3 regions of the Pararhizobium sp. LjRoot238 genome follow, and region 1 is predicted to be linked to each of the others. Evidence: predicted binding sites of a transcription regulator. Region 1 holds the regulator's gene; each other region holds the start of a gene.
What was found. Region 1 encodes HrcA, which represses chaperone genes, less so after heat shock. Its sites were predicted from a motif close to GTTAGCACTCNCNNNNNGNGAGTGCTAAC; they were not measured.
Positions count from the first base shown of each region.

Region 2: groES (co-chaperone GroES) is a predicted target of HrcA. The motif match lies at 1,657-1,685, and genes of this name have one in related genera.
Region 3: groES (co-chaperone GroES) is a predicted target of HrcA. The motif match lies at 2,388-2,416, and genes of this name have one in related genera.

Region 1 covers NZ_CAXUPP020000001.1:857,017-861,217, forward strand. The annotation lists gene ACSQ3F_RS04315 (D-arabinono-1,4-lactone oxidase) at 1-298, shown strand, start outside; gene grpE (nucleotide exchange factor GrpE) at 485-1,099, opposite strand; gene hrcA (heat-inducible transcriptional repressor HrcA) at 1,214-2,272, opposite strand; gene rph (ribonuclease PH) at 2,482-3,201, shown strand; gene ACSQ3F_RS04335 (VOC family protein) at 3,205-3,621, shown strand; gene rdgB (RdgB/HAM1 family non-canonical purine NTP pyrophosphatase) at 3,657-4,201, shown strand, end outside.
Region 2 covers NZ_CAXUPP020000001.1:370,294-374,494, reverse strand. The annotation lists gene groL (chaperonin GroEL) at 1-1,236, opposite strand, end outside; gene groES (co-chaperone GroES) at 1,303-1,599, opposite strand; gene ACSQ3F_RS01960 (chromate resistance protein ChrB domain-containing protein) at 1,864-2,697, shown strand; gene chrA (chromate efflux transporter) at 2,690-4,048, shown strand; gene ACSQ3F_RS01950 (TIGR01459 family HAD-type hydrolase) at 4,172-4,201, shown strand, end outside.
Region 3 covers NZ_CAXUPP020000004.1:127,264-131,464, reverse strand. The annotation lists gene ACSQ3F_RS26940 (hypothetical protein) at 170-373, opposite strand; partial or broken gene ACSQ3F_RS26935 (Tn3 family transposase) at 457-1,102, opposite strand; gene groES (co-chaperone GroES) at 2,468-2,764, shown strand; gene groL (chaperonin GroEL) at 2,831-4,201, shown strand, end outside.

The DNA of each region.
Region 1 (4,201 bases):
GATCGAATACCGCTTCACCGCTGGCGACGGCGGCTGGATCAGCCCGTTCTTCGAGCAGGATTCGATCACGCTCTCGGTCTCCGGCGAGCCGGGCACGGACTACTGGAATTATTTGAAGGACGTTGACGATATCCTGCGCCAATTCGGCTCGCGCCCGCATTGGGGCAAGCTGCATTTTCTCGGCGCAGAGGATGTAACAGCGCTTTATCCGCGCTCGGGGGATTTTAGGGCGCTGCGGGCAAAGCTGGATCCGGAGGGGCGGTTTTTGAACGACCATCTGCGGCAGTTGTTCGGGTAATTTCGGGCGGAGCATGCCGAGGCCCACCCCCCCTCTGTCACTGCGTGACATCTCCCCCTCAAGGGGGGAGATCATTCTTTTCCCTTTATACGCCCTGAAGCCAATGGCAATCTCCCCCCTTGAGGGGGAGATGTCGGCGTCGCCGACAGAGGGGGGTTCCACGGCACATAGCCGGCTGCCCGTGTCTCAACCCGCCGGCGTCTCTTCCGCTGCAACCGCCTTCGGGCCGCCCTTGGCGACGCCGACCATGGCGGGGCGGAGCACGCGTTCGCCGATGGTGTAGCCGTCCTGGACCACCTGGACGACGGTGTTGTTCGGCACTTCGGTGTTCGGAACCTCGAACATCGCCTGATGGAAATTCGGGTCGAACTTCTGGCCGACCGGTTCCAGCTTCTGTACGCCATGGCGCTCAAGCGCCGAAAGCATGGCCCGCTCAGTCATTTCCACGCCTTCGACCAGCGCGTTGAAGCCCGCATCACCCGCCTGGCGCGCTTCGGTTGGGATGGCATCAAGCGCGCGGCGCAGATTGTCGGAGACGGCCAGCATGTCGCGGGCAAAGCCGGCGACGGAATAGGACTTCGCGTCCTTGACATCGCGCGCGGTGCGGCGGCGCAGATTGTCCATCTCGGCAGCAAGCCGCAGGTAACGGTCGCGATAATCAGCGGCTTCGGCCCTGGCGACTTCCAGGGGATCGGGTTCGACAGCGGCGGCTTCGACCTGCTCAGCGGCAGCGTCAGCGTTCACCGCGGCTTCTTCGGCTGCGTTGGCATCTGCTGCATGTTTGTTCGTGTCGTCGGTCATGACGGTCTCCGGAATGTCGCTATGTTAGGATTTGCAGCCGATATCGAGCTTTGAAGGGGAAAAATCAAGGGTTCAATCGAACGAGCGCGGCAAAAACCGGCGTTTCGGGTGTGATCATCGCGACAGCCGCGACATCAATTGCGCGGTATAGTCCACCATCGGCACGATGCGCGAATAGTTGAGCCGGGTCGGGCCGATGACCCCGACCGCGCCGATGATCTTGTCGTCGCCATCCTTGTAGGGCGCGACGATCAGCGACGAGCCGGAAAGCGAAAACAGCTTGTTTTCCGAGCCGATGAAGATGCGAACCCCAGGCCCGCTTTCGGCCAAGTTGAGAATTTCGATCAGGCTATCCTTCTTTTCCAGATCGTCGAACAGCATGCGCAGCCGGTCGATATCCTCGGCACCGGCAAGTCCCTCAAGCAGGTTGGCGCGGCCGCGGACGATCAGCTTGGTCGGGTTTCCTTCCGTTTCACTGCCCGCCCAGATGGCGAGGCCCCGCTCGACGAGGTCTTGGCTCAGCGTATCGAGTTCGCGCCGGACGGTTTCCTTGACCTTCTCCAGTTGGCTACGCACTTCGGGCAGCGTCTGGCCGGCGAGATGCGCATTCAGGAAATTGGCGGCCTCGGTCAGCTGCGAACTGGTGACGCCCGCGGGAAGCTCGATGATGCGGTTTTCGACCTGATCGTGTTCGCCGACCAATACGGCAAGCGCCTTGGTCGGCGCCAGGCGCATGAATTCGACATGTTTCAGCACCGGATCGCTCTTGGCCGTGATCACCAGCCCTGCCCCGCGCGACATGCCCGACAGCATCTGGCTCGCTTCGTTCAGGAGGGTCTCGACGGGCTGGTCGCGATCGTTGCGGCGCACGTGCCGGTCGATCGAGGCACGATCCTCGGCCGACAGGTCGCCCACCTGCATGAAGGCATCGACAAAAAAGCGCAGGCCGATCTGGGTCGGCAGACGACCGGCGCTGATATGCGGGGAATAGATCAGGCCGAGATCTTCCAGGTCGCTCATGACGTTGCGCACGGAGGCCGGAGACAGCGACATCGGCAACAGCCGCGACAGGCTACGGGAGCCGAGCGGCTCGCCGCTTTCCAGATAGCTCTCCACGATACGACGGAAAATTTCGCCCGAACGCTCGTCGAGCGCGATCAGCCTTTCCCGCATCGCAGATTTATCCACCATCATTCGAACGCAAAACCCATTCTGTTCAGATCAACTGAAATATAGTGATCCCGGCCCGGATAGCAAAAGGGAAATTGGCCCGGAAGCCTTCGCCTCCAGCACTTGCCCGGTCATTTGTTCTTTTCCTCGCAAGTGATTTCCCTTCCTCCCAACATAGGCTAGAAGGCTGACAAACATCACAGGAGTTCATGATGCGGCCTTCCGGCAGAAAAACCGATCAGATGCGCAAAGTCTCGTTCGAGCGCGGCGTTTCCAAACATGCCGAGGGGTCCTGTCTCGTCAAGTTCGGGGATACGCATGTGCTGTGCACCGCGAGCCTTGAAGACAAGACGCCGCCGTGGCTGCGCAACAGCGGCAAGGGCTGGGTGACAGCCGAATACGGCATGTTGCCACGCGCCACCGGCGAGCGCATGAAACGCGAGGCCGCCAGCGGCAAGCAGAGCGGCCGCACCCAGGAAATCCAGCGGCTGATCGGACGCTCACTCAGGGCCGTGGTCGACCTGCAGGCGCTCGGCGAACGCCAGATCTCCATCGACTGCGACGTCATCCAGGCCGATGGCGGCACCCGTACCGCCTCCATCACCGGCGCCTGGATCGCTCTGCGCGACTGCCTTGCCTGGATGGAAGCGCGCAACATGATCAAGGTCGAGAAGGTTCTGAAGGACCATATCGCCGCGATTTCCTGCGGCATCTTTGCGAACCAGCCGGTGATCGATCTCGATTATCTGGAAGACTCGGCTGCTGAAACCGACGCCAACTTCGTCATTACCGGCTCGGGCGGTATCGTCGAAATCCAGGGCACGGCGGAAGGCAAGCCTTTCTCGGAAGAGGAATTCGGCACGCTGATGGGCCTTGCCAAGAACGGCATTGCCGAGTTGGTCGCCCTGCAGAAGCGGACGATCGAGGGCTGAGCCATGGCCGCGGCATTCGAAGGCATACTTGAGACGGCGCTCTATGTTGACGATCTCGACCAGGCGGAGGCGTTTTATGGCTCCGTTCTCGGGCTCGAAAAGATCAGCCGCGCCGGCAACCGGCATGTCTTCTTTCGCTGCGGTCCCGGCGTTCTTCTGATCTTCAACCCGGCGGAAACGGTGAAACCGCCGCCGGAAAACGGCCTGCAGGTGCCCCCGCACGGCACGCGCGGGCCGGGGCATATGTGCTTGCGGGTATCTACCGGGGACCTCGATGCCTGGAAAGAAAAATTGAAGGCGGCCGGGATCGCGATCGAATCAGATGTGCATTGGCCGTCGGGTGCACGGTCCTTCTATTTCCGCGATCCGGCCGGAAACAGCCTGGAATGCGCCGAAGCCAGACTCTGGAATATAGATTGACACAAGGCTGAACGGCCCGGATGAGAAAGACGCAGATGCGCAAACTTGAAGACAAGACCCTGATCGTCGCCAGCCACAATGCCGGCAAGATCCGCGAAATCCGCGACCTGATCGGCCCACTCGGTTTTGAGGCGAAATCCGCCGCGGACCTCAGTTTCGTCGAGCCGGACGAGACCGGCACGACCTTCGAGGAAAACGCGACGATCAAGGCGCTGGCCTCCGCGAAGGCCTCGGGCCTGCCCGCCCTTTCCGACGATTCCGGGCTTGTCGTCGATGCGCTGAACGGTGATCCGGGCGTCTACACAGCCAATTGGGCGGAGACCGCCGACGGCACGCGCGATTTCGCCATGGCCATGGAGAAGGTCGAAACCGCCCTTCAGGAAGCGGGAGTAACTGCATTCAACCGGCGCACCGGCCGCTTCGTCTCGGTGCTTTGCCTCGCCTGGCCGGACGGACATGTCGAACTGTTCCGTGGCGAGGTCGAAGGCCACATCGTCTGGCCGCCGCGCGGGACGCAAGGATTCGGCTACGACCCGGTCTTTCAACCGCTCGGTTACGACACCACATTCGGTGAAATGAG
Region 2 (4,201 bases), 490 kb from region 1:
AACGATACCTTCCTGAACGGCAGCGCGCGTTGCGTTGAGGGCGTCGTCGATACGGTCCTTCTTTTCCTTGACTTCGATTTCAGTCGCACCGCCGACGCGGATGACTGCAACGCCGCCAGCGAGCTTGGCAAGACGTTCCTGCAGCTTCTCGCGGTCGTAGTCGGAGGTGGTCTCTTCGATCTGACCCTTGATCTGGGCAACGCGGCCTTCGATCTCAGCCTTCTTGCCATGACCATCAACGATGGTGGTGTTTTCCTTGGAGATCGAGATCTTCTTCGCACGGCCGAGCATTTCGAGCGTGACGTTTTCGAGCTTGATGCCGATGTCTTCGGAGATGACCTGGCCACCGGTCAGGATGGCGATGTCTTCCAGCATGGCCTTGCGGCGATCGCCGAAGCCCGGAGCCTTGACGGCAGCAATCTTCAGGCCGCCACGCAGCTTGTTGACGACGAGGGTCGCAAGGGCTTCGCCTTCGACGTCTTCCGAGATGATGAGGAGCGGCTTGCCGGTCTGAACGACGGCTTCGAGAACCGGAAGCATTGCCTGCAGGTTGGAGAGCTTCTTCTCATGGAGAAGGATGTAAGCGTCGTCCAGTTCGGCAACCATCTTTTCCGGGTTGGTTACGAAGTAGGGCGAGAGGTAGCCACGGTCGAACTGCATGCCTTCGACGACTTCGAGCTCGGTCTCGGCGGTCTTGGCTTCTTCAACCGTGATGACGCCTTCATTGCCGACCTTCTGCATCGCGTCAGCGATGTACTGGCCGATTTCCGTCTCGCCGTTTGCCGAGATCGTGCCTACCTGGGCAACTTCTTCCGAAGTGTTGATCTTCTTGGACTTGGCAACGATGTCCTTGACGATGGCGGTAACAGCGAGGTCGATACCGCGCTTCAGGTCCATCGGGTTCATGCCGGCGGCAACGCTCTTGGCGCCTTCGCGAACGATGGCCTGGGCAAGAACCGTTGCAGTCGTCGTGCCGTCACCGGCGATGTCGTTGGTCTTCGAAGCAACTTCGCGGACCATCTGGGCGCCCATGTTTTCGAACTTGTCTTCGAGTTCGATTTCCTTGGCGACGGAAACGCCGTCCTTGGTGATGCGCGGTGCGCCGAACGACTTGTCGATGATGACGTTACGACCCTTCGGGCCGAGCGTTACCTTGACTGCGTCAGCGAGGATGTCGACGCCGCGCAGCATCTTTTCGCGCGCGGTGCGGCCGAACTTGATTTCTTTGGCTGCCATTTTAAAAACTCCCGGGCTGGTGCCCAATTGGTTTTATGGAATTGTGGAGAAGGGAACCGGCCAGGATCAGCCGATGACGCCCATGATGTCGGCTTCCTTCATGATCAGAAGGTCTTCGCCGTTGAGCTTGACTTCGGTGCCCGACCACTTGCCGAACAGAACGCGGTCGCCAGCCTTGACGTCGAGAGCGATGAGAGCGCCCTTGTCGTCACGGGTGCCGGTGCCGACGGCGACGATTTCGCCTTCCTGCGGCTTTTCCTTGGCGGTGTCCGGAATGATGATGCCGCCCTTGGTCTTGGCTTCAGACTCGACGCGGCGTACGACGACGCGGTCATGCAGAGGACGGAAATTGGTGCTTGTCATTGTCTAATCCCTCGATCAAATGACTTCACGGATCGTGAACCGACCCGATGGATGGATGTTAGCACTCCTATTGCGTGAGTGCTAGCGATCCGGAGATAAGGATGGCTGCCGATTGAGTCAAGAATGGGCCGGCAGATTCTTTTGCGGCGAAAATGATTGACTTGGTTCCGGCTTTTTTGTCTAATTTGCGCATGGGGTCTGCGAATGCCCCACGAGGCGTCATGCCATCACTTCGCGTCCAATCCCTCGAAAAGGACGTAAACCATGGCCTCGTATAACGCTATTTCCACCGAAAAACTTGTCCGCCTGATCGGCACCCCCAAGGGCCCGGTCGTTATCGATGTGCGCGACGATGAGGATTTCGCCGCCCAGCCGCTTCTTCTTCCCGCGTCTTTCCGGCGCCCTTACGCCGATGTGCGGCAATGGGGGGCGGATTATCGCGGCCGCTGGGTCGTTGTGGTCTGCCAGAAGGGCAAGAAGCTCAGCGAAGGCGTCGCCGCCTGGCTGCGAAATGCCGGCGCCGAGGCAGAGACGCTCGAAGGCGGGTTTGAAGCCTGGCAGGCAGCAGACCTGCCACTCGTTCCAGTCGCTGCCCTGCCGGGTGAAAACGCGAATGGCGGAACGGTCTGGGTCACGCGCTCGCGCCCGAAGATCGATCGCATTGCCTGCCCCTGGCTGATCCGCCGCTTCGTCGATCCAGCCGCGACGTTTCTCTTCGTTTCGGCCCCGGAAGTCGAAGCCGTCGCAGATCGTTTCGGCGCGACGCCGTTCGATGTGGAAAATGTCTTCTGGAGCCACAGGGGCGACGACTGCACCTTCGACACGATGGTCAAGGAATTTGGTCTCTCATTTCCGGCACTTGAGCATCTCACCCTGATTGTCCGCGCGGCCGATACCGACCGGCTCGATCTGGTTCCCGAAGCCGCCGGTCTGCTCGCGGCGTCGCTCGGCCTCTCGCGGATGTTTGCCGACGATCTGGAGCAACTGGAGGCGGGCATGACGTTTTACGACGCCTTCTATCGCTGGGCGCGCGACGCCACGCAGGAAAAACACGAATGGGTGCAGCACGTCGCGAAGAAGAGCAAAGACAATGAATGAGGCGGTGCAGATACAGTCGCCGCCGCTGCATCCGACATTCGCCGAGGCCACCAGGGTCTGGGCGAAGATCGGGCTCTTGAGTTTCGGCGGCCCGGCGGGCCAGATCGCGCTTATGCACAGGGAACTGGTGGAGGAGCGACGCTGGATTTCCGAGAGCCGGTTTCTGCATGCCTTGAATTTCTGCATGCTTTTGCCGGGTCCCGAAGCGCAGCAGCTTGCCACCTATGTCGGCTGGCTGTTGCACGGCACGCGCGGCGGCATCGTCGCCGGCACATTGTTCGTGTTGCCGGGGTTTTTCGTCATCCTTGGCCTGTCGTCGGCCTACGCGCTGTTCCAGGAGACGGATTGGCTCGCCGCGCTGTTTTTCGGCTTGAAGGCGGCGGTGCTGGCGATCGTCATCGAGGCGGTCATCCGCGTCGGCCGCCGGGCAGTGAAAACCCGTTTTGCCGTGATCGTCGCCGCTTTCGCCTTCGCGGCGCTTTTCTTCTTCGATCTGCCATTTCCGCTGGTCGTTCTGGCGGCGGGCGTCGCCGGCTACGTCGCCACCCGCGCGCAATCGGCGGAAGGGAGAACCATGGCGGCGGCGAAGCAGGCCGACCAGCCCTCGGTCATCGACAGCGATTTCCCGGATGTCGTCTCATCCTGGGGCCGGGCGGTCCGGGTCTTCGGCGTCTGGGCGGCGCTCTGGATCGCGCCGTTCGTCGTCATCGGCACAATACTCGGCTTTGACAACGTCTATACCGCGATCGGCCTGTTCTTCTCCAAGATGGCGGTGGTGACCTTCGGCGGTGCCTATGCCGTGCTTGCCTATGTCGCCCAGCAGGCGGTCGAGACCTATCACTGGCTGAGGCCCGGCGAGATGCTGGACGGTCTGGCGCTGGCCGAAACGACGCCAGGCCCCCTCGTGCTGGTGCTCTCCTTCGTCGGGTTCATGGCCGCTTTTCGCGCACCGCTCGGTCTCGACCCGCTCTGGGCCGGCATCTTGGGGGCAACACTTGCGACCTGGGTCACCTTCATTCCCTGCTTTCTGTGGATCTTTCTCGGCGCGCCCTATATAGAGACATTGCGCAACAACAGGGCGCTTTCGGGTGCGCTGGCGGCGATCTCGGCGGCGGTCACCGGCGTCATTCTCAACCTGGCGCTCTGGTTTGGCCTGCACGTTCTTTTCGCAGAGGTTAGCCGGTATGTGGTCTGGCCGTTGTCGATGCCGCTTCCTGCCTGGCAGACGTTTCAGCCGGCAGCATTCCTGCTCACGCTTCTGGCAGCCCTGCTGCTCTTCAAGCAGAAGCGCGGGATCGTGACCACGCTTGTCGTCTGCGCCGGCGCCGGCTGGCTGATCAGCAGCATTTAAAAGGTCCATCCGCGTTTCCCGGCCGAATCCTTGGGATTCGGCCGCCAATTTCCGCAAGGAGTCTTGTGTTTTCGGCGCCTGCCTGCGATGTCACCCCGAATATTTTTTCTGCGGGAAGCCAGCATGGCCGTTCGGATCAACAGTTTTCGCGAC
Region 3 (4,201 bases), on a different contig from region 1:
CGCTTTCCTGATAATATTAGCAAATATCAAATTATATTCTGCCGGAGCCTGACAATCAGCCTAGCAACTTTCTCGAGGCGGATCGCCCATCCCAATCGTCGACCGCAAGGTGATCGCAGCAGCGCCATTTGCGATCCGCGACCGCGCTTCTTTCCGAACGATGCGTCCTTCACGCGTCCTTCCTATTTTCGATCGCCAGTTCCATCACCAAATCCGCGACTTCGACGAGTGCCGCTGCCGCCTCTTCACGCGTCCATCCGGCGTGGATTGCTTCTTCCATGACCTGTTGGATCTTGTTCTCAATCGCTTCCTGACAATCGAGAAATCGGTCGTCGTAGTCGCCATCCTGCTTCGGGGTTTTGATCGGCTGCATGTTGGTTCCTCCGGCCGGCGACGGGACAGTATGTGCCAATAAGAATTGCCAGCACGATCTCGTCCTCCTCACGCCTGCCTTCTCTAATATACCGCAAAAGATACCGGATGTGCCGGTGAAGATAATTGTTCGGCATGCGGCCAATTCACGAGGACAAGGAGCGTATCAATCGGCCTAGCTAAAGAAACCCGTATGCGCGCCAGAAGTTCGGGCGGCACATCAAGTCCTTCGTTCCGTCGCTCTACGACTGCCCGGCCGAGATGAACGGTATTCCAGTAGATGATGACCGCCGAAACCAGGTTGAGCCCGGCGATCCGATAGTGCTGGCCTTCTGTGGTGCGATCACGGATTTCACCTTGGCGACCGATGCGAAGCGCATTCTTGAGCGCATGGTGGGCCTCGCCCTTGTTGAGGCCGATCTGGGCGCGGCGCTGCATGTCCGTGTCGAGAATCCATTCGATAATGAACAGCGTGCGCTCGATGCGACCGACCTCGCGCAACGCAGCCGCCAGATCATTCTGGCGGGGGTAGGAGGCAAGCTTGCGGAGCAACCGGCTCGTCCTGATCTTGCCGGCCGCCATGGTGGCGGCACAACGGAACAGGTCAGGCCAGTTTGCAATGAACAGTTCGTCGCGAATTTTGCCACCGACCAGCTTGCGCAGGTCTTTGGATGTCCCTAAGGGATCGAAACACGTAGAGGCGCTTCGAGGGCAGATCGCGGATGCGCAGGACCAGCCGATACCGAAGCCGGACTCGGCGCTGCTAGTGGTCGAGCAGGCTGCTTCGACATAGGCGCGGGCGCGGTAGGTCCATCAAGAGGGGCAGGAAATGGCAGGCCGGTGGTGGCGCGATCTTTACAATATCGGAACCGCTGCTTGTGATGTAGTGCATGCTCGTGTGAAGGGGCAGTGTCCGGCGTCTGCAGGAAAATGCGGGCCAATGCCTCGATCAGGAGCAGAGTCGATGGCCACTTGCGCGGCTTGCGGGGTTGAACGGCAGTGCATCGTACTCGGTTCCTTCGTTGATTCCCACGGATTGAAGCACCGCTTTGATCTCGTGCACATGGCGTCCGGTGATTGCGAAATCGACGTCATGAAATTTCTCCTGTTGAGACAGGCCGAACGGTACGAATTTTCGTTTGTTCAGTGACCGTCGAATGCTTGATCGGGCAACACGCTACGGAGGCTGATCAGTATCAATGGCTTATTGGCTTTTTGCCAACGCGTTCCCTTCGAAAGCCCTTAGTTCGTCATACAACGCCTCGACGGTGACGGCAGCGAGGTCGGCTGATGCGGCGTAGCCTTGCGAAGCAATGGCAGTTTCGCTCCTGATATTCGACCAATGCCACAACCCCTTGAACCGTGGTCGTGGCTCCAGAAATATCCGCCCGATCAGGATCTCTCCGTCGAAGCCGATGAAATCATTTTCCGGAGAGAGCTCCAGCGGCCGCCATTGATATCGTGGTCGCGTAATTTCAGATGATCTCACAGGCGTTATCTCCCCGGCTGGGCCGCGTTCTTGGAAGCCTCGGCGGCCGCTGGGCTTCTTGGTACAAACCCGCGCGCGTTTAGTCGCCCGCGGACTTCTTCGCATCCGGAAACTTCGTGGTGTCGGGTTTGCCTGGCGCAGGGGCAGCGGGTTGCTTCTTCTCTTCAGCTTCAGTCTTTGGGCGAAACTTAATCATCTCAATGATCCTTTGGTCGCGCTTCAGGAAACTGACGGCGCGCGTCGTCACATGTGAATTGGTGGACGTAAAAGGAAGGTCAGCCGAACAAGTTCTCTAGAAATATGCCTCGTGTAGCGCCAGATAGGCGCCAAGCATCAAGAACAACGCCAATGTCCACTTGATGAGAAAAAGCACGTAGTCAAAGTGATAAAAGGAATCGAAGAACGATTTCATTGCAGGCCTCCCGTATTAATCGGATAGCCGCGTCTCTCTAGCATACTAAACCGGGTCGATGTTTTAAATATTTGGCTACACCGGATTATCATTGTCGCCTGCTGCCGAATGATCGCTAGCACTCTAAGGTAGAGAGTGCTACTGTTATTCGATGGGAGAAGCCATTCGGCTACGATCCCGCTAAGGAACCCAAAATGGCTGATACCAAATTTCGTCCGCTGCACGATCGCGTCGTCGTGCGCCGTATCGAGGCTGAAGCAAAGACCAAGGGCGGCATCATCATTCCGGATACCGCCAAGGAAAAGCCGCAGGAAGGCGAAATCGTTGCCGTCGGCACCGGCGTTCGTGACGATAGCGGCAAGCTGATCGCGCTCGACGTCAAGGCTGGCGACCGCATTCTGTTCGGCAAGTGGTCGGGCTCGGAAGTCAAGCTCAACGGCGAAGAGCTTCTGATCATGAAGGAAGCCGACATCATGGGCGTCATCGGCTGATCCTGGCCGGTTCCCTTCTCCACAATTCCATAAAACCAATTGGGCACCAGCCCGGGAGTTTTTAAAATGGCAGCCAAAGAAATCAAGTTCGGCCGCACCGCGCGCGAAAAGATGCTGCGTGGCGTCGACATCCTCGCAGACGCCGTCAAGATAACGCTGGGTCCCAGGGGCCGTAACGTCATCATCGACAAGGCCTATGGCGCACCACGCATCACCAAGGATGGTGTGACTGTCGCCAAGGAAATCGAGATCGAAGACAAGTTCGAGAACATGGGCGCCCAGATGGTCCGCGAAGTTGCTTCGAAGACCAACGACATCGCCGGCGACGGTACGACGACTGCAACGGTTCTCGCCCAGGCGATCGTTCGCGAAGGCACAAAGGCTGTTGCCGCCGGCATGAACCCGATGGACCTGAAGCGCGGCATCGATCTTGCAGTGACAGAAGTGGTCAAGGGTCTTGTCGCCAAGGCCAAGAAGATCAGCACTTCGGAAGAAGTGGCCCAGGTCGGCACGATCTCCGCCAATGGCGAAACGGAAATCGGCCAGTACATCGCTGACGCGATGCAGAAGGTCGGCAATGAAGGCGTCATCACGGTTGAAGAAGCCAAGACCGCCGAAACCGAACTCGAAGTCGTCGAAGGCATGCAGTTCGACCGTGGTTATCTGAGCCCGTATTTCGTCACCAATGCCGAGAAAATGGTTGCCGAACTGGAGGACGCCTATGTTCTCCTTCACGAGAAAAAGCTTTCCAACCTGCAGGCCATGCTCCCGGTTCTCGAAGCCGTCGTTCAGACCGGCAAGCCGCTCCTGATCATCTCGGAAGACGTCGAAGGCGAAGCGCTTGCAACGCTCGTTGTCAACAAGCTGCGTGGTGGCCTGAAGATTGCTGCCGTCAAGGCTCCGGGCTTCGGCGATCGCCGCAAGGCCATGCTGGAAGACATCGCCATCCTGACCGGTGGCCAGGTCATCTCCGAAGACATCGGCATCAAGCTGGAAAACGTCACGCTCGAAATGCTCGGCCGCGTCAAGAAGGTGACCATTACGAAAGAGAATACCATTCTCGTCGATGGTGCCGGCAAAAAGCCGGAGATCGAGGGTCGTGTTGCCCAGATCAAGGCTCAGATCGAAGAAACAACCTCCGACTACGACAAGGAAAAGCTGCAGGAGCGCCTGGCCAAGCTTTCGGGCGGCGTCGCCGTGATCCGCGTCGGCGGTGCGACTGAAATCGAAGTCAAGGAAAAGAAGGATCGTATCGACGACGCGCTGAATGCGACACGCGCTGCGGTCGAAGAGGGTATCGTTCCCGGCGGCGGCACGGCGCTTCTGCGTGCCTCGATCGTTCTCGACATCAAGGGTGCCAACGACGACCAGACGGCGGGTATCAACATCGTCCGCAAGGCGCTTCAGTCGCTGGTTCGCCAGATAGCTGAGAACGCC